Aliamphritea ceti: one gene and its partner. The protein of the gene in region 1 interacts with the protein of each later gene in a pairwise test. Links are inferred from orthologs where the notes say so. Each region holds a gene or a part of one and is shown in the gene's direction. Other genes may lie near its edges. The genes, in order: OCU49_RS02945 and mrdA.

What was found.
Region 2: the proteins of OCU49_RS02945 (region 1) and mrdA interact in binary tests that used the Escherichia coli proteins (3 or more experiments, as listed by UniProt). The link is inferred for Aliamphritea ceti from one-to-one orthologs.

What each region holds. Positions count from the first base shown.
Region 1 is NZ_AP025282.1:640,521-656,862, reverse strand. What follows is about bases 4,272-7,402. They hold OCU49_RS02945 (penicillin-binding protein 1A), read left to right. Parts: upstream 4,272-4,669; coding sequence 4,670-7,135; downstream 7,136-7,402. Other genes in these bases: OCU49_RS02940 (metallophosphoesterase), read right to left, coding at 7,132-7,402; pilM (type IV pilus assembly protein PilM), read right to left, coding at 4,272-4,506. Also shown: OCU49_RS02970 (type IV pilus secretin PilQ), read right to left, coding at 1-1,744; OCU49_RS02965 (pilus assembly protein PilP), read right to left, coding at 1,741-2,298; OCU49_RS02960 (type IV pilus inner membrane component PilO), read right to left, coding at 2,282-2,878; OCU49_RS02955 (PilN domain-containing protein), read right to left, coding at 2,881-3,429; more of pilM, read right to left, coding at 3,445-4,271; more of OCU49_RS02940, read right to left, coding at 7,403-7,911; OCU49_RS02935 (DUF1249 domain-containing protein), read right to left, coding at 7,904-8,344; OCU49_RS02930 (NUDIX domain-containing protein), read right to left, coding at 8,435-9,049; OCU49_RS02925 (GGDEF domain-containing protein), read right to left, coding at 9,121-10,911; OCU49_RS02920 (methyl-accepting chemotaxis protein), read left to right, coding at 11,162-12,793; OCU49_RS02915 (hypothetical protein), read right to left, coding at 12,838-13,026; single-stranded-DNA-specific exonuclease RecJ, read right to left, coding at 13,058-14,791; OCU49_RS02905 (YdcF family protein), read right to left, coding at 14,797-15,618; thrC (threonine synthase), read right to left, coding at 15,923-16,342. UniProt on the Escherichia coli protein: Cell wall formation. Synthesis of cross-linked peptidoglycan from the lipid intermediates.
Region 2 is NZ_AP025282.1:1,065,744-1,081,922, forward strand. Bases 9,192-12,159 are described here. They hold mrdA (penicillin-binding protein 2), read left to right. Parts: upstream 9,192-9,663; coding sequence 9,664-11,655; downstream 11,656-12,159. Other genes in these bases: rlmH (23S rRNA (pseudouridine(1915)-N(3))-methyltransferase RlmH), read left to right, coding at 9,192-9,600; rodA (rod shape-determining protein RodA), read left to right, coding at 11,655-12,159. In the rest of the region: OCU49_RS04840 (putative quinol monooxygenase), read left to right, coding at 51-353; OCU49_RS04845 (AEC family transporter), read right to left, coding at 357-1,310; OCU49_RS04850 (SixA phosphatase family protein), read right to left, coding at 1,394-1,888; OCU49_RS04855 (AraC family transcriptional regulator), read right to left, coding at 1,985-2,884; OCU49_RS04860 (hypothetical protein), read left to right, coding at 3,110-3,493; grxC (glutaredoxin 3), read left to right, coding at 3,583-3,825; OCU49_RS04870 (sulfite exporter TauE/SafE family protein), read right to left, coding at 4,164-4,940; OCU49_RS04875 (hypothetical protein), read right to left, coding at 4,944-6,590; OCU49_RS04880 (glutamate-5-semialdehyde dehydrogenase), read left to right, coding at 6,815-8,068; nadD (nicotinate-nucleotide adenylyltransferase), read left to right, coding at 8,065-8,730; rsfS (ribosome silencing factor), read left to right, coding at 8,746-9,087; more of rlmH, read left to right, coding at 9,133-9,191; more of rodA, read left to right, coding at 12,160-12,791; mltB (lytic murein transglycosylase B), read left to right, coding at 12,856-13,854; OCU49_RS04915 (septal ring lytic transglycosylase RlpA family protein), read left to right, coding at 13,884-14,729; OCU49_RS04920 (D-alanyl-D-alanine carboxypeptidase family protein), read left to right, coding at 14,784-15,938; OCU49_RS04925 (aminotransferase class IV), read left to right, coding at 15,997-16,179. UniProt on the Escherichia coli protein: Catalyzes cross-linking of the peptidoglycan cell wall. Responsible for the determination of the rod shape of the cell. Is probably required for lateral peptidoglycan synthesis and maintenance of the correct diameter during lateral and centripetal growth.

The sequences.
Region 1 (16,342 bases):
ATTGAAATGGGATCTCAGTACCCGATTGAATTAAGGCTTTTTTTCCATTAGTGGTGACTACTTTAGGCTGAGAAATAACATCTACCCGACCATCAGATTCGAGCGCAGATAGTTCCAATCCAAGTAAAGTGCTAGACCCTGACCGTAAACCAATGGCAAGACCTGTCGCATTAACAGCCTGCGCACCCAGATCCACATTTAGACCTGTATTTCCACCAGGACTATTAATATCAGCGATACTCCGTCCTAAAGTCACTGAAGATCCATCCCCATGCGTTTCGGTATACCCTACTCCCCACTTTACACCCAAGTCTTTTGTCACATCAGTGTTTGCAGTCACCAACCGAGCCTCAATCAATACCTGAGCAACCTCAGTATCAAAACGACTCAGTGTTTTACGCACATCAGTCAAACCTTTAGCCGTTTCACGAATCATTAACGTATTCGTTTCATCATCAGCGAGAATGAAGCCGCGCTCGGAAATCAATCTTGCTTCTGTTAGCCGGCTGACCATATCCGACGCTTTACGGTAATCAACCTGAATAAACTCAGTACGCAACGGCGAAAGCTCTTCAACTTGTTTACTACTTTCCAACTCAATCCGTTCACGCTCAGCAATTTCTGCAGCAGTACCAATTAACAAAACGTTGCCAATTTCTCGCTTATCCAGTTTATTCGTACTTAAAATCAAATCCAGCGCCTGATCCCAGGGAACATTCTTAAGTCGCAAGGTAATATTACCGCCAACCTGATCACTCACAACCAAGTTTTTCTCGGCAACCTCAGCAAGGATTTGTAGAACTGAACGTACTTCAACATTTTGAAAATCTAAGTCAATACGCTCACCTGTATAAGGAAAACGCTCTTCGCGCTCTTCAAGCGCTTCCTGCGTTAACGGCTTAAGCTCTATCCACAACTGATTATTAGTTTGATACGCAAGATAGTCATAAGGTTCCGCGGAAGGCTTTACTAAGATACTGGTATTTTCACCACTGGCAATTGAATCGATAAACAGTACAGGCGTAGCAAAATCCTGCACATCTACCCGCTGCTGCAATGCTTGGGAAAGTTCAACCCCAACCAGATTAACAACAATATTGTTGCCCTCTTCAACAATATCTACTCCTGCCTTATCATCAGACAGTGTCACCACTACCCTGCCACCACCTTCAGGGGTTCTTTCAAAGTCAACTCCCTGAACTCGCGTGCGCTGAGGCTTTGTCGGATCAGCTACAGCATTTAAACGATTATCGGCCGCTGCCTGTTCTGTCTTGGCTACAGCTTTTGTATCTTCTCTATTTAGATCTCCAACTACAACAAACAGGCTATTACCATCAGCGTAAGTATCAAATGCAGTAGCAGCATATAAATTCATGACTACTCGCAAACGCCCAGGTACCTGGGCAAAATTCACGCTACGAACCTTGCCACTTTCCACTGCCAAGTTACGCATATCCTGAATATTTTCAACGCCCCATAAGTCTAAAACTAATCGTGCCGGGCTGTTCGTCATATATGCTTTTGGCACTGAAGGCGGCACATCAAAATCAAACCGCATTTCTAACTTATCATTAGGTAAACTAACAAAAGAAGACTTTAATAACTGCACATCAGCAGACTGAGCCAACTGACTTATACTAGTTAGTAAACAAACACTTAGTACTTTAAAAGCTGTACGGATAGAAACCAACGGTAAGAAAAACGCCGCACCCAATCGATAAAACTGCTGCTCTAAAATCATCATTCTTCATCCATTACTATGCTACGCTGTCGGGTCATCCATCCACCGCGGCCATTCGGCACAATTTCTTTCAACTCAACAAACCCGTTACTAACGGTCATCACCTGCCCAAAATCCAGTCCCATGTAATCTCCGACAGTCACACGGTGCACTTCGCCTTTGTTATCTTTAATCAGCGCCCAACGCCTCTGACTCATTCCGATAGTCCCAACCATACTCAACAAATCTAAGGAAAACTCTTCCAGATAAGATTTAGGACGTTCGGAATCTGGCAGCAAACTGTTATCTGCATTATTAAAAATCGGATCTTCGGCAGTATTTCCGTCGCTTAGTTGAACAAGGCTCTGAAACGGATCACGAAGGCTTGCGCCCTCATACACAAAGCTATGATAAGGCTTAAACTCAGGCAGAGGCTCTATTGGAGGTGCTGCCGCTTGACGCTGCTGCTGTACAAAATGACGCAAGTCATCAGGATCTTCCACCCATACACAGGCAGTAACAACAAAAACCAATAAAATATAAACTGCACTTTTTACAATATTAATTACTGTCATCATAACGATATGTCTTTGCGCTTATATTCATCGATAACAAGTTATCGCCCGGTGTAATTCTATAGTCATGCAAAGTTACAATACGTGACAAAGCCGCAACGCCACTGACAAACTGACCTAACTGATGGTATGTCCCCGTCACCTGTATATCGATAGGCAATTCAATATAGAACTTATTCTTTTGCTCTGCCGCCAATTGAATTACCTGAATATCCAACCCACTGGAACGACCAATATCAGATATATCTTCTAACAAGCCCGGCACTTCTTTTTCCGTCGGCAGCTGTTTAAGAAGCTCCGAAAATCTCCCCTGAACATCTGCCATCTGCTTTCGCAAAGCATCCAAGTTTGCTATCTGGCCAGCCTTAGCCTGCACCTGAAGCTTCAATCCTGACTCTGCTGATACCTCATTATTAAGACGTTTTTCGGCATCAGATATGTGGAAGTAAACACCTCCCGCAATCACCACACCAAATACAAGCAGGTAACAGACAATCTTCACACCTATTGGCCAGTTTCCAGCCATACTAAAGTCAAGGTTATCCGGATCAAAGCCCTTAAAACTATTCGCCAGCCTATCCATACTTATTTCACCTCATCCAGAGAAGGCTTTAATACAGGTACGGTCAGATCGAAATTCTTCATGCTGTCTGCATTCGCAACTTTTGTCAGGTTCGGTTCGCCAAACCATACACTTGAATATATCTGTCGCATCAAAGCAGACACGTCTGCGCTTTTCTGTGCCAGACCATTCAGTGTAATAACATCACCTGTACGTGACAGCGAAGAATACAATACGCCATCAGGCTGAACCCGAACCAATTCATCAAAGTTTCTGACAATTAACGGTCTGCTCGATTGTAAATCCTGAATTGCCTTTAACCGGTCGGTTAATCGAGTTCGCTCAACATTCAGCTCTTTTATTTCCGCAAGCTGGACATCTAACTGGGCAATTTCGCTATTCAGGTAATTATTTCTCACTCGCTGTCGGTCAGTTTGAAAATCAAAATAAAAACCCACCAACAAAACAACAGCTACTGCCAAAAATGCACACGACAAGATATTGACCATGAACTGCTTCTGTCGCTGAGCTGCCTTCTCTTCCCGCCAGGCCCTGAGATTTATTCGTGCCATTCGTAATCCTATTGATCAATGCTCGAAGCTACGCAGCGACATGCCACAGGCTTTTACCAACGAAGGGGCGTCATGCGCCAACCTGGCAGGATTGATTTTAGAGTCTATATCCATACCAGCAAACGGATTAGCTAACTCAGTTGCTACACCAACCTCTTCAGCAACAATATCGGCTAACCCTTCAATTGTCACTCCACCGCCCTGTAAACATAGCTTAGTCAATTGGTTATGAGCACCTGATGAATAAAAGAATTGCAGAGCTCTGGATATTTGTTGGCTAATAGTGCTTCGAAACGGTAATACCACAGTTTCCATTAGCTCTAGACCTAGCTCACCACTGCGCAACTGGTGATCAATATCAGCAGGATTAACTCCCGCGTGCTGCTGCAGTAGATGAGATAAGTCATTACCACCAAATGCCTGCTCACGGCTATAAACTATCTGATTGTTTTTGAAGACATTTAACGTCAGAGTAGCAGCACCGATATCAACCAAACCAATCAAGGCCTGATTATCGGCATCATCCAGTGCAAGAAGAGGATATACCCGCTCGATACAAAAACTATCAACATCAACCACCTGACAGTTCAGATCAGCACTATTTATAGCATCTTCTCTTTTTTCAACATCGTTGTTTCTGCAGGCAACTAACAAAATTTCATTTAGGCCAGGAGTTGAAGGAGAAGGCCGAATAATTTCAAAATCAAGCGCCACTTCATCAAGAGGATAAGGAATAAAGCGATCTGCTTCTATTTTAATCTGTTCTTCAAGATCAAACTCGGTAAAAGAATCACTCAGCTCAATTGTTTTGGAAATCACTGCAGATGAAGGTACTGCTGTCACAGCTTGATTAAGAGGCTTATTACAAATTTTAAGGCCACGCTCTATCATTTCAGATACCTGGCCTACATCCTGAATACTATTATCGATTACCGCCGTTGGTGGCAAAGGGACGATTGCATATGCATCAACCCTAAGGTCAGCACCGCGTTTAGACAAAGCAACCATTTTCACTGATGATGTACCTATATCTACACCGACCCAGCCTTTTTCTTGCTTTTTCAGAAAGCTCAACACGATAAGTAGTCCTTAAAAATAGCAAGCATGCGATTAAATATAGTTCTAACCCTAAATATATATAAATTTCAACGCTGTTTCACTAGTGACCATTACTTAGATACAGATATAATGTCTCGGCAGCAAGTAAACTTACTTTAAAACCCACAATAGAATGACTTTAATGAAAACTTTATTAAAAATCGGCCTGACATTGTCTCTTGTGGGAATAATCCTCGGTTTCGCAGCACTTGGTGGCGCGTATTATCACTACGCACCAAAGCTGCCTGATGTCCAAACACTAAAAGACGTTAAACTGCAGACACCATTACGCATTTACTCAGCAGATAAAAAGCTGATTGCTGAATTTGGTGAAAAACGCCGCACTCCCATCAGTTTCGAACAAGTTCCGCAAACCTTTATAAATGCCCTACTTGCTGCTGAAGACCGTAATTTTTTCAATCACTTTGGTATAGACATCAAAGGTCTTGCCCGGGCGGCATACCAGTTAGCCAGTAGCGGTAAAATCAAAAGTGGTGGCAGTACCATCACTATGCAGGTAGCAAAAAACTACTTCCTGACCCGTGAACGATCTTTTGTACGTAAATTTAATGAAATCTTACTCTCTCTTCGCATTGAGCAAGAGCTCAGTAAAGAACAGATTTTTGAGTTGTACATCAATAAAATTTATCTTGGCCATCGTTCATATGGCATCCAGGCAGCTGCAAGAATTTACTATGGAAAAAACATTGATGAACTCAGCGTCGCTCAGTACGCAATGATCGCAGGCTTACCGAAAGCCCCTTCCGCATATAACCCCATAACAAACCCCAGCCGGGCTTTAGAACGCCGTAACTGGATCCTGAAGCGGATGCACACTCTGAGCTTTATTGATGATCAGGCTTACGAAGAAGCAGTTGAAGCTCCGGTTACCGCCGAATACCACGGTACACAGATTGAGCTATATGCCCCATATGTTGCAGAAATGGTACGTAACCGCCTTTATGAGCACTTTCAGGATGCTCTCTATACCGATGGTTTAAAGGTCTACACAACTTTAGACAGTGCGATGCAAACAGCTGCAAACGCAGCTCTTGAGAAAGGCTTATTAGCATACACTGAGCGCCATGGTTACTTTGGCCCTGAAGCGACTACTGAAGACCTTACTGATGAAGGCCTAAAAGCATTCTTTAAAAAACAAACGGTCTATGGCAGTCTGCTTCCTGCAGTAATAACTACAGTAGATGAACAGTCAGCAAGCGCTCGTTTAAAATCTGGAGAAGAAATCACTCTTGATTGGGACAATATCAATTGGGCTAAAGCCTACAAAGGCCCTAACAGGATGGGGGCCGCCCCCAAAAACGCCAGTGATATCCTTACAATTGGCGACATGGTGCGTGTCGTACCCGGCGACGAAGAAAACCAGTGGCGCCTGACACAAATTCCTCATGTGCAGGGCGCATTTGTCGCCCTGTCACCAAAAGACGGAGCCTTAAATGCCTTAGTCGGTGGCTTTAACTTTGTGCATAACAAATTTAACCGCGCCACCCAGGCTCTTCGCCAACCAGGCTCAAACTTTAAACCGTTTATTTATGCATCGGCATTAGAGCAAGGCTTTACACCTGCAACCACTATTAATGACGCGCCTGTTGTACTTAATGACAATGATCTTGAAGCCAGCTGGCGTCCTGAAAACTACAGTAAAAAGTTCTATGGCCCTACTCGCTTACGCGAAGCGTTGTATCGCTCACGCAACCTGGTCTCCATCAGAATCCTTCGTTCTATTGGCATCGACACAGCTACTAATTATCTAACCAGCTTTGGCTTTGATAAAACACGAATTCCACAAAACCTGTCGTTATCGTTAGGCAGTGCAGATGTGACACCATTAGAACTAGTAACTGGTTATGCAGGACTCGCTAACCAGGGTTATAAAGTTAGTCCTTATTTCATTGAACGTATGGAAAACGCTGCCGGCAAAACCTTATTTCAGGCTCAGCCGGTTACGGTATGTTCTGGCTGTGAATATTCGGCACCGGTAACCGAGACCCCAAGTAATATAAAAGATATCGAGCTCACAACTATTCAGCAGGCAGCGCAGGAAACTAACAGTAACACTGATAAACTCGAACTTTCGGGCAGTAAAATCTCTCAACTGCCGATTGCCGAACAAATCATGCAACCACAAGCGGCTTATATGATTTACGATATCATGCAAGACGTAATCACTCACGGCACAGGGCGTCGGGCCCTCAGTTTGAAACGAACTGACATTGCGGGAAAGACAGGTACCACGAATGATCAGAAAGACGCATGGTTCTCCGGCTTCAATAAAGATGTTGTTGCAACTGCCTGGGTAGGATTCGACCAACCGTCCACCTTGGGACGAAGAGAATTCGGGGGGAGTGCTGCATTGCCAATCTGGATAGACTTCATGAGCATAGCACTGGCTGACAGTACTGATGAACCTATCGCAAAACCTGACGGCATCATTTCACGTCGTATTGATCCTGAAACAGGCTTATTGGCTTATCCGGGGCAAGAAAATGCTGTCTTTGAAATATTCCCGGCAAATAAAGTACCTACAGAAGTAGCAACTGGTCCGGGCCAGGCTTCTGGCGGAGAAAGCCAGACTGACGATATATTCTAATTATCAACCAGGTTAACCCGCTTAACCTGGCTACTAATATCACCATATTCCAACAACTCTAATAACCTGTATGCTGGCGCTTGCAGCTCAGGATCATCTTCGAGCGTCATATCATCACAACGTTTTTTGAATTGAACAGAGGATGAAGGACAGCTCATCACGTCCACGCCATTCCACTGCCAGTGCCATTCCTGATGAACATGGCCACAGATAAGGCCGCGAATATGATCAAACGGCGCTAATGTTTGCCAAAACTGTTCCGCATCAGCCAGCATAATGGAATCCTGCCAACCACTTTCTACAGATAACGGATTATGGTGCAGCACTATCAGACAATGCTTATCAACATTCTGCTGAAGGGCTTGCTGAAGAAACTCCAACTCTTTACTGCCAAGCGACCCACTGCCTTTTCCATCTGGCTCAGACGTACTGTCCAATAAAATCAAACACCATCCCTTTAACAGAATAACCTTCCGATTTAGCGCGCCACCGCACGCTCTCATTATCGCCAAATCATCATGATTACCGGGAATCCATACAGCATCGAATGGCACAACATCTATTTTTTCCACCAGCCGTTTATATGCGTCAACACCACCATGATGAACATTATCTCCGGTTAGCAACAACAGGGTTTCTGCGGGCAGCTCAGTAGAAAGATGCGCAAGCATCTGATCGAGCTGAGACTCAACATCATGGTGTCGATATAACTGGGTAGGATCATTCTGTAAGTGACAATCAGTCACCTGCACAAGACGGATAGTTTGATTAGCCAACGGAAAATACTGCTTCGGTTACATGTCCATGGGTAAGGCAATGACTCAGCCACTCGCCCAGATATTGATTCACTTGCGCCTTTTCATCCGGCTGACGCATATCCATATTCGGATACTTATAAACACCACGCAACTGCTTACCGCGCATAATGCAAATAACCTCAGCGGCTCGCGCATCATGATACATCCTGACCAACAGACATGGCGCTTTAAGCCAGTCATGCTCAAACAAATGGCTCACACGCACTGTCGTTGTATAGGTAAAACGCTCCTCTACCTGCAAGCGAACCGAACTATTCTGACCTTGCCAGTGAATCTCAAATTCACGTTCATCACAGTTATCAATATCCGGCAACAGACGCATAAGGCGTACATAGTTCGCCTCACAATCAGCCATCTGCTTAACAATATCCGGAATATAACGTCTACGCATAAATTTGATTACCAACTTTATAAAACACTTCAGTCAAAAACTACCACCTATTAATTGAAGCATATAGCACGGTCTGTATATTTCAGAACTTCAGCTCCAGCGCTGAAGAACAGTTTCCTTGTTCAGTTGCAGCCACTGCAAAGCGATAATAGTGCCTGCATTATCAATTTGGCCATTTACAACAAGCTCGAATGCCTCACACAAGGGTAACACATGTACTTTAATATCCTCGCCCTCTGCTTCCAGACCATGTAATCCACCCAGATTACTAGCGTCTACACGCGCACAAAACAGGTCAACATATTCATCACAACCACCAACACTGGGTGAATAACGCGTTATAGGCATCAGATCATGGATAATAGCCCCCGCCTCTTCAACCGCCTCTCGACGGGCAACATCCTGAGCGGTCTCACCAGGCTCAACCATACCTGCGATCAACTCCAGCAACCAGGGACTGGGAGATTTATCAACAGCACCAATCCGAAACTGCTCAATTAATACGACAGCATTCATAGCAGGATCAAACAGTAAGACACAGACAGCATCTCCCCGGTGTAATAACTCCCGACGAATATCTATCGAACCGCCAGCAAATCGCGCATGCCGGATCTCTAATTCGGATACTTTAAAAAAACCACTATAAACCGTTTTATTCGTAACAATCTCAACATCATCACGGGAAAACCCTGGGTGCCAGGACATAGATTAGGCCTCGATAAATATCAGGCGGTTACTCTATCACAGGTAGGATTGCCAATATAAAACCATCTTCGTTATTCGCTTTCAGACTCATTCTCACTGCTACCTTGCTTACGTCGCCGGGAAATAAAAATATGACTGCCATCCGCCAGCTTAGCCTGTTTCTTTGCCTCTGCAGCTAATTCTGCCACTTCATGATAACTGAGACATTTATATGGATCTGGATGAACGATACCCACAGACAAACTGAGAACAGGAAAAAAAGTAGACTCACCACTGCGACTTTGCGACCAGATGCCGCCCCGCTCCAAATCCTGAGGGCTGTAATACTCGCGGATAGAATTATCGAACTCAGCAACTATCTTCTGACAGCGCTCAAGCCAATCTTCACAACGAAAAACCACAACAAAATCATCACCGCCCACATGTCCGGTAAAATTATCGCCGTTAGCAAAGCGAGTTAGTAAACTTCCCAGTTGCTGAATCAGATAATCACCTTTCACATAGCCATAGGAGTCGTTAAACGGCTTAAAATAATTAATATCAAAATACGCAACTCTGAAATTTTCAGTGCGCTTTAACAGACCATCAATCTCTCGACTAATCGGAACATTTCCAGGTAACAGTGTCAGTGGATTGGCATAACGTGCATTGCGAATTTTTAACTCAGTAATTTTCTTTAACAAATCCCGCACATTACCCAAGCCTACATACAACCCCTTCCGGGTGATCACTAACCCCTGGTTCAAATACACGTCATTCTGCTCAGTAACTATCTGCGAAACCTTTTCAAGTGACATATCACTTTCGATAATTAAAGCGTCATCCAGCATCACCGAAACAGGCTTATGCTCGTATAAAGCACGACCATATTGTGTCGAAAACAACTCCAGCAGCTTTGAGCGCCCAACAGTCCCTACCGGCCTGCCGTCCTCAAGCACTGCCAGCGCGTTGTATGCAGGATTATCCTTGAATAATACACTCGCCAGCTCTAACTCATCATTTTGTGACAGAGCAGGCGCGGGCTGGACCAGCACGGAAGCCGTCTCAGCCATATCCGAATCATTTCCTTCCCGAAGCGGTTTAGGTAACCAGGTATATTCTCCCGGCGGATCTGACAAATCAGGCGAAGGCCGTCCAAGATAAAACCCTTGTCCGATAGTGACCCCCAACTCCTTTAAAGTAAGCAACTCAGACTTGGTCTCTATGCCTTCAGCAATAATTGAACAACCAACACCATTGGCAATACCGCATATCGATTTTACAAACTGGCGCTTAATCGGTTCACGATCAACGTTATGCACAAAATGTTTATCGATCTTAACAATGTTAGGTTGCAACTCTAACCAGAGTTTCAGGCCAGAATAACCACTACCCAGGTCATCAATCGCAATGTCGAATCCCATTCCTCTGTAATGCTGCACAGCTTCAAGCGTCAGGCCATACTGATCAAAAGGATGTTGTTCAGACAATTCAATGACTATCGAATGTTGCGGTATTTCCAGCTCGGCCAGCATATCAGCAGTTAAACCTTTCTGATGTTCTGGCGTGCCTAGCAGTGAAGCGCTTATATTCAGAAATAACTTACCGTCAGTTTTAAGCTCAGCAAAACGCTGCAAAGATAAGCGCCGGCAACTCAGCTCCAGTGTATGCATTAACCCACAACGAATTGCTGCCTGAAACAAACTGTCCGGTGAATACAGTGAACTGCCCTCAGGCCCCCTAATTAAAGCCTCGTGGCCTATAGTTTCTCCAGTGCGCAAATCTACTATCGGCTGAAAATGCGGAATAAGACTATCTTTAGCGATCAAGCTCCGCAATAACTGCTCTTCATAATCAATATTTAACCTTGTGCTCAGGCCCATCAATACTACCCTGACTTCTTTGCTTTTTAGCACACGTTAAATTTCACTGATGACAAAAAGATGACACTCCGTAACAGATATAAACATTAACTGCCCATTAGGAGTTTCAACTAATGGATAAGATTAAGTTCATCGTTTTTTGATTAGGCTCAAGTGACATTATTCAGATTAATGTCACTGTTATCTCTCTCCCGTCAGATCTGGTCCAGCACCAACCTGAAGTCATGAACTAAAACAGGGAATCGTTATCATGCTGTCACGAATATCCATATCTACACGTATCTGGCTTTTGCCGTGCCTGCTAATTGTTATTTTTTCTGTGGTTTACATTCAGGATACTTTTCAACTGAAAGAAAACCTGCTCTCGGCGAAAAAAGACCGGCTACAGGGGCTTGTTACAACTGCGCACGCCATTCTGGGTGACTACCACCAACGCAGCCAAAACAATGAAATGAGTGAAACCGAAGCCCGACAAGCCGCCAGCCGGGTTATCAGTCAGTTACGCTATGATAAGAACCAATACTTTTGGATAAATGATCTACAGCCACAAATAATCATGCATCCGATCAAACCTTCGTTAAACGGCAAAGATGCTTCCGCTATTAAAGACAAACAGGGAAAGTTACTCTTTATGGCCTTTGTTGATGTCGTCAATAATAACGGCGAAGGCTTTGTCGATTACTTCTGGGCAGCCCCTAATGGCAGCGAAGAACAGCTACCTAAACTCTCCTACGTTAAAGGCTTTAAAGCTTGGAACTGGATGGTCGGCAGCGGTATTTATGTCAACGACATAGACGAACAGTTCACAACCATTCTCACGCAGAGACTAATATTTCTGGGCATTACTCTGGTTGTATTTATTGTACTTTGCCTGTTAATCAGCCGCAGTATTATCAGGCCACTTCATCAAACAACAGAAGCTATGAAAGACATTTCACAGGGAGAAGGCAACCTTACCGTTCGCTTGCCCGTTAACACCTCTGATGAACTGGGCATATTAGCTGCGACATTTAACACCTTTGTTGAACGGATACACCAAACTGTCATTCAGGTCCGAACTTATGGTGATGAACTGGTCACCGCATCCGATTCTCTGGCAAATATTACAGACCAAACGAACTCCAGTATTGCGACACATCAGGAAGAAACACACAAAATAGTTGAAGCAGTCAGAGAGATGAACCACACAGTTCAGGAAGTTGCCGGCAATGCATCCGAAGCAGCTAACTCAGTCTCAGCTGTACGCAACCAGGCAATGGAAGGCCAGTCCGTTGTTAAAGCCAGCATCAGCGCCACCCACAACCTTGCACAATCAGTAGATCAGGCAGTTACCAGCATTCAGACGCTTGAAACAGATGTTGAGAACATTGGAGGCATACTCGATGTAATTCGCTCAATTGCAGATCAAACTAACTTGCTTGCCCTGAACGCGGCCATTGAAGCAGCACGCGCCGGTGAGCAAGGCAGGGGATTTGCAGTCGTTGCAGATGAAGTCCGCGTACTGGCGCAACGGACTCAGGAATCAACAGAAGAAATACAAAGCATGATAGAGCAACTACAAAACGGTGCTCACAATACAGTAACAGTAATTCAGACAGGTAGAAGCCAGGCAGAAGTTAGCGTGCAGCAGTCTGAACAAGCTGGCGCAACGCTCAATTCAATTACACAGGACATTCTCAGTGTCGCTGATATGAATACGCAAATCGCCAGTGCAACAGAGCAGCAAAGTTCAACTGTAAATATGATCAGCCACAACGTAAACAACATGCATCATGCATTTGGCCAAACAACAGAAAGCTCACAGCAGGTAACCCAGTCAAGCGAACAACTTAATCAGTTAGCGAATAACATTCACAAACTACTGGGGCAATTCAAAATTTAATCCATATAAAATGCACTGCCAGCCGGCAACTGGCAGCTGCTTGTTTATAATTTACAGGCACCGCCCAGACAGTCATCAAAGTCCATATTTTCAAGTTCATCACGTTCAATCTTAGCTTGTTGAAAGTGCTCATATAGCGCTAACTCTTCAGCGCTGCCAGCATCTTTCTTAATACCGGCTTTTGCAAATACACCCAGCAATGTATTTAATTCCTGCAAATTAAAGTCATTCATTTAAGTATTCCCTTATCAATTACAGTTTTAATTAGCCTAGCGGTAACAGATGATCAATCATTAGCTGCACATTCCGCTGCCCCCTAAATTCATTCACATCCAGGCGATACACAGCACGTACTTTCTGGATAGTCTGATCTGGCCACAACTTAGTATCAGCATTAAAATGAATACCGTCCACAGCAACACCACTTTCAGGGTCCATCAACACAACTTTCAAATGCCGCTGCCCAACTATACGTTGTTGCAGCAATGAAAATTCACCATCAAATAAAGGCTCAGGAAAGTGCTGTCCCCATGGACCACCTTCCCTCAAGAGTTCTGCAACCTGTAAAGTAAATTCCTGCCCACTAAGAGATCCGTCAGTCAGTACCGAATGTTGCAACTGTTCAGCAGACATCTGTCGCCGTACTTCAGCATCAAACGCCTCCTGAAAAGCATCCAACTGATCAGCCACTATCGTCATACCGGCAGCCATTGCATGGCCACCAAACTTCTTCAGTAAATGCGGATGTTTAGCAGCAACAGCATCAAGGCCATCACGAATATGAAAACCCGCGACCGACCTTGCAGATCCTTTTAACTCACCATCATCTCCGGCAGCAAATGCAACTACCGGGCGATTCAGTTTCTCCTTAATGCGAGACGCTAGAATACCGATAACTCCCTGATGCCAGTCTTCCTGAAACAAACACACGCCAAAGGGTAGTTCAGCATCGTCCAGCTCCAGGCTATCCAGTAATAGTAAAGCCTGCTGCTGCATTTCCTGCTCGATACCACGGCGTTCCTGGTTCAGTTCATCCAGCTGTACTGCCAGTGTACGCGCTCTTTCAGGATCGTTACTCAACAGGCATTCAATACCAACGGACATATCATCCAGCCGGCCAGCAGCATTCAGGCGAGGTGCTAACGCAAAGCCTAAATCTGAAGCAACCAGATTATGTCGTGTCCGGCCGCTAACATCTAATAACGCCAAAATTCCAGGACGCGCCTGACCAGCACGAATACGTTGCAGCCCCTGATGAACTAAAATCCGGTTATTTTCTTCCAGAGGTACGACATCCGCTACCGTACCTAAAGCAACCAGATCCAGCAGGCTACCAAGATTAGGCATAGCAATGTTTTGCTCAGCAAACCAACCCTGCTGCTGAAGTAAACGCCTTAACGCGGCCATCACATAAAAAATAACACCCACACCGCAAGTAGATTTTTCAGAGAAATGACAGTCAGGTTGATTAGGGTTCACTATTGCACAGGCATCCGGAAGCACGTCACCTGGTAAATGATGGTCCGTTATGACCACGTCGATACCGGCAAGATTGGCAGCGGCGACACCTGAAACACTGGAAATACCATTATCGACGGTGACAATCAGATCAGGCTGCCTTTGAGCTGCAACAGCAACAATCTCGGGGCTCAGGCCGTAGCCATACTCGAACCGGTTAGGAACAAGATAATCAACCCGCTGCGCACCCATCATGCCTAAGGCAAGCATTCCCAAAACAGTACTGGTCGCACCATCGCAGTCAAAATCACCAACTATCAAAATGCTTTGCTGCTGTCTGATTGCATCAGCCAGACGCTCACTTGCAGCATCTAAGCCACAAATATCCTGGCCATTCTGCAATTGATTCAGCTGCCGGCCTAAGCGTTCAACATCATACAATCCCCGGCTCGAATAAACTCTCGCCAGTAAGGGATGAACCTGATTAAACACCGGAACATCTGCCGTATGTTCACGGCGACGAATCAATAATTCTGACATTACACTTAAATACTCAGCTCTTGCGGCTGTTCAGTCACAGCCCGCTCAACAGGAAACCAATTATCCGTTTTACCTGTAGCGAAATATACCCCCAGACCAATCCACTCACGCACAGCGGTACCAAAATCACTTAAATTGCCTGCCAGATCAAACCTGAAATTATCCAACGCAAAAGGCTTTGAATAATAATCAACCGGATAGGGAATTACCTTCCAGCCCTGCTGACGATAAATACCGACTGAACGCGGCATATGAAAGGCTGAGGTTACTAACAACCAGCCATCTCCCTGATCAATACTGACAGCCTCAGGTAACACCTGCCCTGAAAACAAAGCATTTTCATAAGTGTTACGTGACTGGCGCTCATAAATTATATTTTCAGCCAAACTGAACTCATCCAACCATGCTTTTACTGTATCAGCGCCACGAAACTCAGGCTTCAATACAGACCCTGATCCGCCAGTAAAAATAATCGGTTTATCTGGAAAGCGCTTTAACATCATCGGTAACGTCATCACCCGGTCGGCACCTTCAGAAAACTGCGGCTGCCCCCAAATGCTTGTCAGCTCGGCATCTTCACCGCCGCCCAGCACGATTATTCCGGCAATATTTTCAGGCAGTTTTTCCGGCTGACTGAAACGACTTTCTAAAGGCTGCAGTAATAAATTTCCGATGGGGTATACCGTTAAAACCATCAAGCTGAAAACAGTTAAAAAAGTCAGTTTTTTCCAACCAAACAACATTGAAACCACTAACATTAATACAATGAAATTTCCCGGATTAGCCACAGCCCAAAAAATTTTAGAAAGATTAAAAAACGTATCCACGAACCTATCTCCACCAACACGTAATCACTGAATTAAATCCCTATTCATATTTCCGTACTCTCTCCCAGATACAGCCTCATCCTGAATACTAATCGCATCGACTTAATCCTGACTCGTCAGCACTGATGATTAGCTCTGCCTGTTTATTTAATACACCACCCATCTAAAAAACACGAATGTTTTCAATTAATTATTGATAATTCCACGATTTATATATGACGTAACGAATATGAAGCCTGCAAAAGACAATAAAAAACCCGCGACAGCTACCTGTCGCGGGTTTTAATAAATCAGTTCTCAAAAATTATGCTGGAACATTCTTCGCAACAAATTCCTGAACAGCCGCCAAATCATTTGGTAACACTGTCATGCGCTCTTCACGCTCAAACAGATCAGCCATATGCTCTGGCAATTCCGGTGCCTGCAAGCCTGCCTTCAAAACAGCTTCCGGAAATTTAACAGGATGAGCAGTAGACAAAACGATCATCGGCACATTCAGATCACGGCGGCACTTACGTGCTGCAGCTACACCAATAGCAGTATGCGGATCTAACAGATAACCGGTATCAGCATGAACGTCTTCGATCAACTGACAAGTCGTTTCATCATCACATGCATGGCTATCAAACAGCTCACGGACAGTTTCCCAACGGGAAGCATCCAGCTGAACAGATTCGGTTTTGAAACGGTCCATCAGATCAGTAATCGCAGCACCGTCACGGCC
Region 2 (16,179 bases), 430 kb from region 1 along the record:
TGTGAATACTGAGGCGCATAAATATCAGCTCACCAGGGAGTGAATATCAGATGGCAATTACACGGATTAATCAGTTTCAGGCATCTTCAGGTAATGAAGAAAATATGCAGTTGTTTTTGCTGTCGCTGGTGCCTTATATATCCGGCTCGCCTGGCTGTATTTCCTGCGAAGTACTGCGTAATGATGATAACCCTTCCCAGTGTATCGTGCTGGAGCGCTGGGAAAGCAAAGATGCTCATCGGGCTTCTGTTGCGAATTTTCCACAAAAGGATATGCATGCGGCAATGGTGTTGTTCACAACGTCCCCGCAAGGTTGGTATTACTCTCCAGTGGCTGAGCAGGCGGCTATTTAAAGCTTAAATCACTTGCCAGAGCCGTAGCAGGTATATACCGCCGCTGAGCGTCAGTACACAGCCCAGTGTAGTGGTCAGGATAATGTTGGCTGCCAGTTGGGCGTCGCCTTGCATTGCTTTGGCCATTACGAAGCTTGCCGCCGCAGTGGGGCAGGCATATAAGACCATCAGAATACCAATGTCCTGACCTCTGAAGCCGTAAATCCAGGCGATTAAAGTACCAATTACCGGAATGATAATCAGCTTAAGTGCTGTGGCCCAGCCTGCAGTGACTGAGCTGTTACGTAAGCTTTTCAGGTCCAGTGAGCCGCCAATTGCGAGTAATGCCAGTGGTAGCGTTAGGCTGGCAAAATAGTTACCTATAGCATCACCGACAACGGGCAAATGCCAGCCGTTATATGAAAATGGCATGGCAAAGACAACGGAAAGAATTAACGGGTTCGTGACGATATCCCGGAGGATATGCCAGGGGCTGACTTTTGCTCCCTGCTGAGGAAAGCTCAGTACCAGTACCGACAAAATGTTGTACAGCGGTATTACGCAGGCCAGGATGATAGATGCCTGTGCCAGACCAGGTTCAGCAAACATATTGAAGCATACCGCCAGACCAACAATGCCGAAGTTACCGCGAAAAGATCCCTGAACGAATACCCCTCGGGCACTGCCAGAAAGCTTCATCTTTGCGCTGAGCCACCACAGCAGATACACAGTGGCCAGCGTAAAGCCTATAAATAACAGTAACAGCTCAGGGTTAAATACGGCTTTGAAGTCTGTTCGGGAAATGCTCATGAAGACTAACGCTGGCAGCGTAATGGTGAATACCAGCTTGGAGGATGTGTTGACGAAACCTTCGTCAATAACCCGGTGCCGGCGCAGTAAGTGGCCGAGAAATACGATGAAGAATATAGGTACGACTATGTCGCTGGTAAACAGCAGCGTTTCAATATAGAGATTCAATGGGCTGCAACCTTCTTGTCAGAGCCTTTACAGAAAGGAAGCCGGGGCATTTCCCGGCCTGGATGATGATAACAGCTGGTTAGCTACACATGTAGTTTTGGATAGTCGAATATTTCCAGTGTGCCGCAGGATTCCGCCAGTTCAGTCCAGCAGGTAATACTCAGTGGAATATGCAGCAGACCGCAGGTTGGAAATTTCCTGAGGCGTTCGCCGGTCAGGTAAGTAGCGAGCAGTTCCAACGCTGGGTTATGTCCGACAACCGCAATATGCTTGTGAATATCACTCTGGCTTTGAAGCAGGTTCATTAGTGTTTCACTGCGCGCATGATAAAGCTCAGCAATGTTTTCAATCTCTTCCGGTGGGTAGCCTATGCCCCGGGCCAGTTGCACCGCTGTGTTAATTGCCCGGTTAGCACCGCTACTGATAATCAGGTCCGGACGTAGCCCCATTTTGCCGGCGCGGGATGCCAGGCCGGGTAAATCCCGCAGGCCTCTTTTGTTAAGGGGGCGGTCAAAATCTGCCAGCTGTGGATCTTTCCAGCTGGATTTCGCGTGTCGAACCAGAGTTAATTGCTTCATATTTGCTGCTCTCAATCGCTCACCGAAGTACTTTCCATACTAGTTAAGTCAGGCTGAAAAGCTATTAACTCAGTAGTTTTTTCGTGATTAATTGATTTAGCTTTGCTTTCTGACAGCACCTGGCGTAGCGCCGGTAATACTTTTGAATGCCTTGCGAAAAGCGACTTCAGAGTGGTATCCGCATTGCTCGGCTATGTCGGTAATACTCAGCTCAGAGGTGCGTAATAACTCACTGGCTTGCAACATTCGCCATTCAGCCAGGTAGCGCATTGGTGTTTTTGTTGTCAGATCACGGAACTGTTCAGCAAAGCCTGAGCGGCTCATACCGATTGTGTGGGCGAGGTTTTCGACTGACCAGTCTTTAGCCGGTTCTGCATGGATCAGTCCCAGTGCTTTACCGACTTTAGGGTGAAACAGTGCACTGAGGAGGCCTTTCTCCAGTCCGTTGCCAATCTGGCTACGCAAAATATGCACAAACAGGGTGTGAGTCAGATAATTAACTGATACCCGGGTGCCTGGTTCATTTGCTTCCAGTTCGCTGATGAGCAATTCCAGTAAGGCGCGGGTACTTTGCAGTTTATCTGGCTGACTGAGTTCCAGCACGATAACTTCCGGCAGGCTGTCGAGTAACGGCCAGGCGGCTTTATTCTCAAATTCAAAAAATCCACATGTCAGGCCTGTCAGCGGACCTTCATCAGGAAACTTACCGATCTTCTCCAATGTTTCTTCGACCAGATAGCGACTTGGACAGTTTTTCTCGCTGGAGAGCATGTGCTTACAGTCGCGGGGGAAAATCACCAGATCGCCGCGCTGTAACTCACGGGGTTCGGTGTCTGGCAAATGTAACCAGCTATTACCGTTATTCACAAAATGGAAAGGTACATGGCGACTGCCGGACGTATCGACGGCCCAGCAGCCCTGGAAATCTGTATGCAGATAGACCTCTGCCTTCAATCTGAGCCAGTGAAGAATGTCGCTTAAACCGTCTTGTTGCATATAGGTACTGCCGTAAATTTGGACGAATTGCTAATTATATTGGATTTTCTGGCATACATCGTCTTACTAAAGCTCGCTAAAGTAAAGCCATTCCTGCACGAGATGCTGGTAATCAGTAAGCGTGCTGAAAGGCATTCTTATAACTCAACTTTAGAGTAATTTTTTATAACAACCTCTTATAAAAACTCTTAAAAAAACCTTTTATAAAAAGGGTAAGGAAGACAAATGATGAGCATTTTTAAACGTATTACTTCAGCAATGGTGCTATTAGCTGCACTGATAGCTACACCATTCGCAGTGGCGGCAACACCTGAAGTTCGTGACGACGGTGTAACTGTTATCCACTTAGATCAGTATGGCGGTTATTTCTCCGCACATGAAACGGTAGCTGGCCTGAAGAAGGGTACCTACGAGTTTGTTGTAACTAACAAAGCTGACAAGCTGGTTGGTTTTCAGATTCAGAATAACAAGACCCACGAAGGTCTGGATATGTTCCCACTGGAGCCAGGCGAGCAGCGTATTTCCCGCGTAACAGTGACCGAAGACGGTATTCGTTTCCGCTGCCCAATTAATCCAACGCCTTGGTATGAGCTGGATAACATTAAGTAAGCCGGTTCACTAAAGCTTTAAGCATCGCAGCGCTATTCAGAATGGCGCTGCGTTTCTGTCTGGTATAGAGAGTGTTAGGGAGATTCATAATGGCCATTATCGAAGTTTACAGTAAAGATTATTGCCCATACTGCAAAGCTGCTAAGAGTTTGCTTGATCAGTTGGGCTGGCGTTACAAAGAGTATGAAGTGACCCAGGACTGGAAAAAGCGCCAGGAAATGATTCGTCGTTCTGGTCGTAAAACCGTCCCTCAGGTATTTATCGATGATAATCATATTGGCGGTTACGATGATTTTTCTGCGTATGTTCGCCGTCTGGCAAATGTCAGCTGAGAAAGCATCTGTTCAGCGTTTTTGATTTGCTTAAGCTGGCAGGTGTCGGCGAGTTTCTTCCTGTGTAATAGCAGTCACTGTCTGACATGAGTGGTTCCCCCATTGGATGACAGTATTTCAGATGCCGTGGTTTTGCTGCGGCATTTTTTTGTCTTTTATATGTAAGTATTAATTGTCATTGATGACCTGATTAAAGCTATCTGGTTAAGACACCTTGATTAAGGTGGTTTATTAATCAGTGGTTATGACTTTGGGGGCGATGGCAGAGAGGGGGGAGGGGAGAACCTCGATAATTCTGAATTAGTGTTGTCAGTATATGTGCTGCTAACAGCAGTTGTTCAGAGCTGATAGAGATCGATAAAGAAGTATGCAGTGATGGATAAGCTGGTAAAAATAATCAGTTGGCGGATCCGTTGTTGGGGGATTCGCCGTGACACCTGAGCTGCAACATAACCGCCCAATAATGATCCCACCAGTAAAATACTGCCTTCATACCAGACGATGGCACCGTCGTAGATAAACACTGCAATGGCAATGAGTGATACGCAGGAGGATATCAGCAATTTTATGCCGTTCATTGCGTTGATGTTGGTATGACCGATCAGCACCAGGTAGCTCAGGGCGATAATGCCCAGGCCTGCGTTAAAGAATCCGCCGTAAATACATACGCCCAGTAACAGTGCGCCGGAGCCAATAATCGCATGCCATTGTCGCTTATTATCGGCCGGGGATAACTTTCTGAGTAACTTGTTCAGCTGATTGCCGCTGATAAACAAAATGCTGGCAAATAGTAATAGCCAGGGGATGGCAGTTGAAAAACTGTCTTCAGGGGTTTGCAGCAGTAACCAGGCGCCAATGACACCGCCGATGAGACTCAGGCTAATGTATACCGGGAGCTGTTTCTTATGGGCGGTTAAATCATGTCGGAAGGCCCAGGTACCGCTCAGATACCCTGAGCAGGCAGCAAATGTATTGGTCGCGTTGGCACTGATTGGTGGTACGCCTACTAACAGTAAAGCCGGGAATGATATAAAACTTCCGCCGCCGGCTACGGCATTGAGCATGCCGCTGATAACGCCAGCGGCAAATAAGAGCAGTAGTTCAGTCAGGGGCATTGTTTAGAAGGGTAGCTTTTTGAGTAAATGCTGAGCCTGTTTATCCAGCAGTTTTTGGTAGCTTTCATTGACTGCTTTCAGCAGTACTTTATCTTCTTCTGAACGTTCAATATCAGCACCTGCCAGTAGGCTGATTTTCAGATCAGGTGCTTCACTGAGCGCAGTATGGCTGATCAGCTCGTTGCTGTCGGTGGAACGGGTCAGGTAGCGGGCTTCTTCCTGCAGGCGGGGAAGCTTCTTGTAATGTCCACGTACAATCGCCATATGCAGATTAAGGATAGGTTGCATACGTCGGATACGTTGCTGGTTAAACGCTTTATATAAACGATTAAACAGCTGGCTGGCACATATTGCATTAATGCCATGGGCATCTTCAGGATTTGGGCGCAGGAAAGCGAGTTGCAGATCACCATTACTCAGGCGGGTAATTTCACCCTGATATATGGCAATAACCATTTCCAGCATACGGGTGTAGTAATCCTGAGTTTGCACCAACTCTGCAGCTGATAAGTTTTCTGCATGGCCGGATGTCAAATCAAGATACAGCAGATAGCCGGCCTCATCAGAATTAACGATCATTTCCAGTTCTTGTTCGAAGGCATACAGGTCTAGCTGGACTTCACCTGTTTCCTGATCAAACAGCGGGTTCTTTAGAATGCTGGATCGGGAGCTCTCGGTTTCTTTGTGTACGGCGTCTTGCACGGTAGGGATATTCGCTTCCAGTGGTATTTCAAGTTCTTCAATAATTGGGGTCGGTGACTGTGCCTGCTGTCCAGTGTTGTGTTGAAAATCTGGTGGCTGTTCCGATGGTGCAAAGCTTGGAATGTTAGGTGTACTGGTATCAGGTTTGAGCAAGTCTACCAGTGAGTCCGGGGTTCTTTGGTGTGACGCGGGCTGATTTACCGGCGTATCAGTAATCTGATTTTGAGTGCCTGGATTTTGAACAAAAGCGCTTTCAGCCATAGCGGTGCCAGATAAATTCTCTGCTGTATGGTTTGCTGGTGTTGGCTGGGTGGTGTTTTGTTTGGCTGACTGACTGGCCAGTTGTGCTTTAAAGGCCTGTTGCTGGTCTGTGTTATCGGCAGGGGAAAGGGCTTCACTGTCCTGGATGACAGGTTGTTTTGAGGCCAGCTGCCAAACCAGCAGAATACAGATAATTGCGATAATCATCGCCAGGATCAGCGCTTGCAGGAGTAACCCTCTGAATTGCAGATACTGTTCAGTAGGATTTAGCACCAGGGTCAGGTTTGCCAGGCTTTCGCCTTGCTGGGTAATGGTAATATTGCGTGTCAAAGTGCCTAAACGATGAGCATTACCTGCACGGGCCAGTAATTTGTCGGCTGGTGTGCTGACGCTGATCGCATCAATATAATCCTGACGAACCAGTTGATTAAGCTGATAATTAAGACTGACAGGATCATTTGCGAGAATGGCAGGTTTGATCAGCGCGCCGGTCTGTTCGGCCAGTAACTGGCCTCTTTGATGAGTTTGTTGCTCAGCAATACGTTCAGCGACCAGGTTTAAATAAAAGCCGGCCAGTAGAATACCCAGAAACAGGCAGGCCGCGATTATAACGGTCAGTTGCAGTTGGGGTTTTTGCCGGGAGGTGTTCAGCATAAGTTGGGTGGCTTTGTTTGATAGAGGCTTCATATACATCTGTTTAATTAACACTTCCGCAGCAAGCCTGCCCCTGTTTATTACAGGAAATAAGGCCGCCATTATCTAACCGTGAGATCATAGCAGTTAGCCGGGGCAGATGTCTGTGCCTGATGCCGCTTTTATTCCCGGATTGATATTCCTGATTCACAGGATTGATCAGGTCTTTTTACTGTCAGAGCCGCAGGGTATAATGCGCCATCTCCAAGGGGTACTCCATGAATGTAACTGAATATATGGCCCAGCTGGGTCAGCAGGCGCGGGTCGCTTCCCGTGCTATTGCAAAAGCCGATACCGGGCTGAAAAACCGGGCATTGCTGGCGATGGCCGATGCAATTGATGCTTCCCGGGAAGCATTGGTTGCTGCTAATGCTAAAGATCTTGCGCAGGGTGAGGCAAATGGCCTGGATGCTGCGATGCTGGATCGTCTGCAACTTAAGTCCAGCCAGATCGATACTATGATCGAAGGTTTGCGTCAGGTAGCAGGTTTACCCGACCCAACCGGTGCTATTACAGATATGAATTATCTGCCCAGCGGTATTCAGGTTGGTAAAATGCGGGTGCCGCTTGGTGTTATCGGTATTATCTATGAGTCACGTCCGAATGTGACTGTAGAAGCTGCAAGCCTGTGCCTTAAATCCGGTAACGCAACTATATTGCGTGGCGGTTCAGAGGCAATTAACAGTAATGCGGCTGTTGCTGAATGTATTAAAGCAGGCCTTAAGGCGGTTGGTTTACCGGAGCATGCTGTACAGGTCGTTGAAACGACTGACCGTGCGGCGGTTGGTGAACTGATTACTATGCCGGAATATGTGGATGTAATTGTGCCACGTGGCGGCAAAGGTCTGATTGAGCGTGTTAGCCGTGATGCCAAAGTAACTGTTATTAAGCATCTTGACGGAATCTGTCATGTTTATATTGATGATGATGCGGATCATGCTAAAGCAGTTAATGTTGCGCTGAATGCAAAAACACACCGTTACGGTACCTGTAATACGATGGAAACTCTGCTGGTGCATGAGTCCCGTACAGAAGTGTTGCAGGAGCTGGCAGAACGTTACCGTGCTGTCGGGGTTGAATTGCGTGGCTGTGAAAGAACGCTTGAAATACTGCCTTTTGCGACGGCTGCAACGGAAGAAGACTGGGCGACTGAATATCTGGCACCGGTACTGGCAGTGAAGCTGGTCGCGGACATGGATGAAGCAATCGCGCATATTAACCGTTATGGCTCACACCATACGGATGCGATTATTACCGAGAATTACACTAAGTCCCGCAGCTTCCTGCGCGAAGTGGATTCCAGCTCAGTAATGGTTAACGCTTCAACCCGTTTCGCTGACGGCTTTGAATACGGTTTGGGGGCCGAAATTGGTATTTCGACCGATAAAATCCATGCCCGTGGTCCTGTAGGACTGGATGGACTGACGTCGCAGAAGTATGTCGTACTGGGTGACGGTCATATTCGTCAGTGAGTAATACGATTAATACGTCTGTTTATGCCTTTATGGGTGGGACTTTTGATCCCATCCATAATGGTCACTTGCGTACCGCACTGGAAATTCGCGACTGGTTAAACGTCGGACAGGTGGCATTGATGCCGTCTAAAGTTCCTGTGCATCGCCAGCAGCCTGGTGCCGAATCAGGACAGCGTCTGGCGATGGTCGAAGCGGCGGTTGCTGCTGAACCTGGTTTGTGTGCCGAAGCCCGGGAAATCCTGTCAGAAAAGCCTTCTTACACTGTGCTCACGCTTGAATCATTGCGGGCTGAGCTTGGTGATAAAGCGCCAATCTGCATGATTCTTGGTATGGATGCTTATTTGTCATTGCCAGGCTGGGATCGCTGGCAAGAGTTATTAAAACTGGCGCATATCGTTGTCGTGACACGTCCGGGCTGGGTATATCAGCCCGATAAAGCAATGCAGGCTTTTACCCGGGCACATGAAGTGACGGATAAACAGCGCTTATTAACTGCGCCGGCGGGGCAGGTGATTTTTCACGAACTGACGCCGCTGGCCATATCTGCCACACAAATACGTACATTGGTGAGCCAGGGGAATTCGCCCCGTTATCTGCTCCCTGACAGCGTTTGGCAGTATATCCAACAACAGCAGCTGTATGGCTGTAAATTAATTTAAGGTAAAGATTAACCAATGGAATTAGATCAGATGATCAATGTTATACAAGATGCCCTGGATGATATGAAAGCTAAGGATATCGTCGAACTGGACGTCAGTGAGAAGTCAACGGTTACCGACCGTATGATCATTGCAAGTGGTACTTCTAAACGTCATGTTATGTCGATCGGTCAGCATGTACAAGAAAAGATGAAGGCCAGTGGTGTTCAGCCTATGGGGATCGAAGGCCTGGATACCGGTGAGTGGGTTCTGGTCGATTTAGGTGATGCAATCGTGCATGTCATGATGCCGGATGCGAGAAGTTTTTACGATCTTGAGAAACTCTGGGGCTTTGACGAAGTCGATACTAAGAACTGATTTGATTTTAGTAAGCATAATCCGGATGGAGCACAGACCGCTGTTATGAAAATTCGTCTGATTGCGGTCGGCACTAAGATGCCGAAATGGGTGACTGAAGGTTGCCAGGAATATCTGAAGCGATTACCGGCTGAATTCTCGATGGAGATCGTTGAGATTCAGTTGGGGCACAGGGGTAAAGGTGCAGATATTGCCCGCGCCAAGCGTCAGGAAGGTGAAGCTATGCTGGCAGCGATTGGTAAGGGGGACCGGGTGGTTGCTCTGGAGGTCGGTGGCAAAAACTGGAGTACCGAGCAGTTGGCTGAACAGGCTGAGAACTGGCAGATGTCTGGTCAGAATGTCAGCTTGCTGGTGGGTGGTCCTGACGGGCTAGCGCCTGAGTGCGTCGCGCTGGCCGATCAGAAATGGTCTCTGTCAGGGTTGACGTTACCGCATCCGTTAGTGCGGATCTTATTGGCAGAACAGATTTACCGGGCCTGGAGCATTATCCAGGGGCATCCTTATCATAAATAGTGAGCAAACCGGCCCGCCACTGGATGGCAGCCAGTTTGACGCTAAATACATTACTGTAAACACATGGCCGTACTTGAAAGCCTGAAGGATCACACAAAAGAAGGTAATACCTTTCTGTCCCGGGCGCTGATCGCCTTTGTGATCGTCTGCATCCTGCTTGGGGTGCTGATCGGCCGTCTTTATTACCTGCAGGTGGTTGAATATGATCACCAGGCAGCCCTTTCTGATGATAACCGCATACAGTTGCAGCCGGTGGGGCCTACCCGCGGGCTGATCTATGACCGTAATGGTATTTTATTGGCGGATAACCGTCCGAGCTATAGCGTTACCATCATGAAGGAAGAGGTAGAGGATCTTGAAGAGGTTCTCACCGAACTGCAAAAACTGATTCCCGTTACTGAACGGCAGTTAAAAACCTTTCGTAAACGTTTTAAAAACCGTCGCCGGCCATATGAAACAGTGCCGTTACGCTTCCGTCTGACACCTGAGGAAATTGCTAAAATAGGTGTTAATTATTACCGGTTACCCGGTGTGCAGGTAGAAGCGGATCTGATTCGTCATTATCCATACGGGGCCAGTCTGGTTCATGCTTTGGGTTACGTCGGCCGGATCAATGAGAAAGAACTGAAGCGGGTTGATCCGACCAACTACAGTGCTACCCATTACATCGGTAAGCTGGGTATCGAGAAGTTTTATGAGCCTCTGCTACACGGCACCGTTGGCCATCATAAAGTAGAAACCAACGCTCGTGGTCGGGTCATGCGGGTGCTGGAGCGAACGGATCCTGTTCCAGGTAAAGATATTATTCTGAGTCTGGATATCCGTTTACAGCAGGCCACTGAAAAACTACTCGGTGAACGGCGTGCGTCAGTGGTGGCGATTGATCCGAAAACCGGTGGAATTCTGGCGTTGGTTAGCACCCCCGGGTATGACCCGAATATGTTTGTGACCGGTATCAGTCAGAAGAATTACACCGCATTACGTGAGTCTGAAGATTTGCCTTTGTTTAACCGGGCGTTGCGGGGCCAGTATCCTCCTGGTTCAACCATTAAGCCTGTTGTTGCAATGAGCGTTATTGATAGCGGCGTAGTTGCCCCTTCCCATACTGTTTATGACCCGGGTTTTATGACCTTAAGTAAAGGCGGTCGGCGTTACCGTGACTGGAAACGGGGTGGCCATGGCCGGGTAGGCCTGGATATGGCCCTGTATCAGTCCTGTGATGTCTGGTTTTACGATGTTGCCAACCGGGCTGGTGTGGATGTGATTTCCGGTTATCTGGATAAATTCGGTTTTGGTCAGGTAACCAGTCTGGATTTACCGGAAGCCCTGCCGGGCATATTGCCGTCCCGTGCCTGGAAAAAACGTACAGGCCGTGGTTCCTGGTATCCGGGAGATTCACTTAACCTGAGTATCGGACAGGGCTGGATGCTGGCTACACCACTACAGCTGGCTACTTCCGCTATGGTGCTGGCTAACAGAGGTGAGTGGAAGCAGCCAACCATGCTGAAAAGCATCCTGACGAAAGATAAAAATATGCAGATAAAACAAGATGCTGACGGGCGTCTGGTATCTGTTAGCAGTCAGCCGGTTCAGCCTGGACAACCATTGACTGAAAGTATTATCAGTATCCCGAGTAAAGGCAAAAAGATGCCTGATGTGAAGCTTAATACACCTGCTTACTGGGATAATATTATTGATGGCATGATTGCCGTAGTGCACGGTGAACGGGGTACTGCCCGTAAAATAGGTAAAGGTATCGATTTTCAGATTGCCGGTAAAACAGGTACCGCTCAGGTTGTGGGAATAAAGCAGGATGAAACCTATGATGCGGAAAAACTGGATGAGCGTCATCGTGACCATGCCCTGTTTGTTGCGTTTGCACCGGTTGATGATCCGAGAATTGCAGTGGCAGTGATTGTTGAAAACGGTGGTGGTGGTTCCAGTACCGCTGCGCCGGTCGCCCGGGAAGTCATTGATGCTTTCCTTGAGTTGGAACAGACAGATCTTATTGCTGCTCAGGCCGCTGAAGCTTCAATTGTTGCGGAGGCTCAGTAATGCGGGATTTTGAACGTACTATGCAGGAAGCGCAGCCACATCTCGCGCGTCGCAGAGGGCTGTGGTCGTATACGCATCTTGATGCCTGGTTATTAATTCTGTTATTGCTGCTTGCGAGCTATGGACTGCTGATTTTGTACAGTGCTTCCGGCGGTGATATGGGATATGTCACCCGGCAGGGGGTTCGTCTCGGAGCGGGTTTTGCGGTGATGGTGCTGTTGGCACAATTCCGGCCGCGTTTTTTTGCACACTGGGCGCCGATTCTTTATGTGCTGGGGATTGCACTTTTGGTCGCGGTGTTACTTTTCGGTGTAGGTGCAAAAGGCGCCCAGCGCTGGATTGCATTGCCGGGCTTTCGTTTTCAGCCATCAGAGATTATGAAGCTGGTATTGCCGCTGATGGTGGCCGGATATCTTGCTAAGCGTGCTTTGCCTCCCAGTTTTAAGCACATATTCATCTCGCTGGGCCTAGTGTTCGTGCCGGTAGTTATGATTATGAAACAACCGGATTTAGGCACATCACTATTGATTGCTGCATCCGGAATCTTCGTGCTGCTATTATCGGGTATTTACTGGCGTTATATTTTCGGGGCGCTGGCTGTTGCCGCGGCCGGATTGCCCGGGTTGTGGATGGTGATGAAGGACTACCAAAAACAGCGCGTACTGACGTTTCTTGATCCGGAAAGCGACCCTTTGGGATCAGGCTGGAATATTATTCAGTCCAAGGCTGCAATTGGCTCGGGTGGTATTTCCGGTAAAGGCTGGTTTCAGGGAACTCAGTCTCAATTAGATTTTTTGCCGGAAAGTCATACCGATTTTATTATTGCGGTACTGGCTGAAGAGCAGGGGATGATCGGTGTGCTGATACTGTTGTCACTGTACTTAATGATTATTGCCCGCGGGTTGATTATTGCGGTACAGGCGCAGGACAGTTTTGGACGTTTGGTTGCCGGCAGTGTAACCCTGACATTTTTTGTATATGTGTTTGTAAATATTGGGATGGTTAGCGGTTTACTCCCGGTTGTGGGGGTACCGTTACCGCTGGTGAGTTATGGCGGAACATCCGTCGTAACGCTGATGGCTGGCTTTGGTTTACTGATGTCAGTACAGACTCACCGGCAAATGATTAAACGCTAATAATTATACTGGCCAGGAAGCGACATTATCCTGGCCAAGCAACAGACTATTTAAGGGTATTAGGGTGAAACGGAATATATTACATGCCTGCGCTACGTTAGGTGTTAGTTTGTTACTGGTTGCGCCGGGTGTATCGGCTGCGAAAACTCAAGATAATTATACTCAGCGGCCTGAAGCTCAGGCGCTGATTGCTGAGCTGGTTGAGCAGGGATTCTCTGCCGCGGAACTGGAAGGTGTCCTCGATCAGGCTAAACAGCAAAAGAGCATCCTCAAAGCGATGTCCAGACCTGCGGAAAAACGCCTTACCTGGGGTGAGTACCGTAAGCTATTTCTGACCAAGAAACGTATTAGTCAGGGGCTTAAATTCTGGAAAGAAAATCAGCAGGTACTGAATAAAGCTGAGCAGGAATTTGGTGTGCCGGCTGAAATCATCGTTGCAATTATTGGCATTGAAACCAGCTATGGCCGGATCACCGGAAACTATCGGGTAGTTGATGCGTTGGCAACGCTGGGCTTTGATTATCCCCGCCGTGCAAAGTTTTTCCGTGAACAATTGAAAGAATATTTCTTGCTAACCAGAGCCGAAGGAGTTGATCCTTTAACGCTGAAGGGCTCTTATGCCGGTGCAATGGGATTAGGTCAGTTTATCCCAAGTAGCTTTAATAGCTACGCTATCGATTTTGATGGCGACAATAAAAAAGACATTTGGAATAATCCCCACGATGCGATTGGCAGTGTTGCTAATTATTTCGCTAAACATGGCTGGAAAACCGGCGAGACTGTCCGGGTTAAAGCTATTGCACCTGCAACAGCTGAACAAAACTGGTTTAATGATGGTCTTGAGCTGAAGCTGAGTATGGCAGAATGGCGTGCCAGAGATTTCAGCAGTGCAGCGGAACTTGATGACGCTGAGACGGTCAGTTTAATGCGGCTCGAAAAGGATGGTGAATTCCAGGACTGGTTCGGCCTGCATAATTTTTATGTGATTACCCGCTATAACCATAGCCGTCTGTATGCATCTGCGGTGTATGAGTTAAGTGCAGCGCTTAACGCTAAGCGTTAAGTTTACTTGCAATGAAAGAAGGCAAATACATGTTCAGAGCATTATTCGGTAGCGTGCTACTTGTGCTGTTAGCAGGCTGTTCTTTCCTGCCCGGCGGTGGTGGAGGCAGTGATGGCGGTGGTCGTTATTCGATTAAACAGGACCGTCCACCGGATGAAACTGATGTCGATGTATCTAAAATTCCTAATGCTGTTCCCCGTGTAGAAGCCAAGAGTCGTGGCGGTAATAAAAGCCGCTACGAAGTATTTGGTAAAACGTATTACGTATTACCTTCGTCCGCGGGCTATAAAGAAAGGGGTGAGGCTTCCTGGTACGGTAAAAAATTCCATGGTCATAAAACCTCTAATGGTGAAATTTATGACATGTTTGCAATGACGGCTGCGCATAAGTCATTACCGTTACCAACCTATGTTCAGGTTACTAACTTAAAGAATAACCGTAAGATTATTGTTCGGGTTAATGACCGTGGTCCGTTCCATCAGGGCCGTATTATTGATCTTTCCTTTGTGGCAGCGAAAAAACTCGATATGCTGGGTGGCGGTGTTACCCAGGTCGAAGTTGAAGCTATTGACCCGAGGACCTGGCAGAGTGCCCGTGGAGTAGTTGCTGCAGGTACGCAGGCGACTTCACAGCAGAGCGGCAAGAAACGCTATTTGCAGGTTGGCGCCTTCAGTTTACTGAGCAGTGCTGAGCAGGCAAGCAGAGAGCTGAATGACCTGTTTGGTAACCTGCCGGTTCGTATTGTGCCATTAGCGAAAAGTGACCGGACCTTATACAGAGTTCAGTTAGGACCGGTTGATTTCGGTGCTAATCTGGCAGAGATTGTTTCCAAGGTAGAAGCTGCTGGTTTTGCACAGCCGCATCTGGTGGATTGAGTAGTAACAGAGCTGCATTTTGGCAGTGAATAAACGACAACGATAAAGATAATTATGATTTCCAGACTATTTAAACCGTTTTTACTGCTGTTTATTGCCATCGTGGCTTTGCCGCTACAGGCCGCAACTCTGGTGCCGGCACCGCCGCAGATTGCTGCCCGTGCGTATATCGTGATGGATGCGGATACCGGTCGGGTGATTTTGTCATCCCGGGAAAATGAGCGTTTTCCGCCGGCTAGCCTGACCAAGATGATGACCAGCTATATCGTCGAAGACGAGCTGAATAAGGGCAATATCAGTAAAACTGATCTGGTACCTGTTTCAGTTAAAGCCTGGCGTTCACAAGGTTCACGGATGTTCATTCAGGAAGGTACACAGGTACTGCTGAGTGACCTTTTGAAAGGCATTATTATTCAGTCTGGTAATGATGCAAGTGTTGCTGTTGCTGAATATATTGCCGGTAGTGAAGCTGCATTTGCTGATCTGATGAATCAGCATGCTAATTTACTGGGAATGGATAACAGCCAGTTTATGAATGCAACAGGTCTGCCAGCGGATGATCATTATTCTTCTGCCTACGATATGGCGACACTGGCGCGGGCAATTATCAAAGATTTCCCAGAGCATTATGGTATTTATTCTGAGAAGTACTTTACCTATAACAAGATTCGTCAGCCAAACCGTAATAAATTGTTGTGGCGTGATAACAGCGTTGATGGTTTAAAGACAGGTCACACTGAAGCGGCCGGTTATTGTCTGGTTGCTTCCGCCAAGCGTGAAGGCATGCGCCTGATTTCTGTTGTGATGGGAACTAAGAGTGAAGAAGCCCGGGCACAGGAAAGTCAGAAGCTGCTGGCATATGCATTCCGTTATTTCCGTACCCATCAGCTGTATAAAGAAGGTGAGCGGTTACAAACTACCCAGGTATGGGGCGGCAAAGTCGATCAGGTTGATTTAGGGCCTGCGGCTGATCTGGCAGTTACAGTTGCCCGTGGTAAGAGTGATCAGTTACAGGCGACACTGGATCTGGATAATGTTATTGAAGCACCGATCAGCAAAGGTGACGTATTCGGTAAGGTTCAGGTCAAACTTGGTGATGAGCTGATTGCAGAAGTGCCAGTAGTTGCTTTGCAGGATGTGGCTGAAGCCGGATTGTTGAAACGTATTTGGGATAAAGTTGCGCTGTTCTTCTACAGCCTGATCAATTAATCCCTGACAAATGTCATCCTGATGTTAAACGCCCGTGCTGATTTCAGTGCGGGCGTTTATGTTTGGGGCTAAGGGCATTAAAATACCTGCCATGGATATAGTACATCTGAACGGGCAGTTGCTTGCTGCTGATAAGGCAAAGATTTCGGTATTTGATCGCGGATTTTTGTTTGGTGACAGTATTTACGAGGTCATTCCTTTCTATCAGGGCAAAGGTTTCAGGCTGATTGAACATATTCAG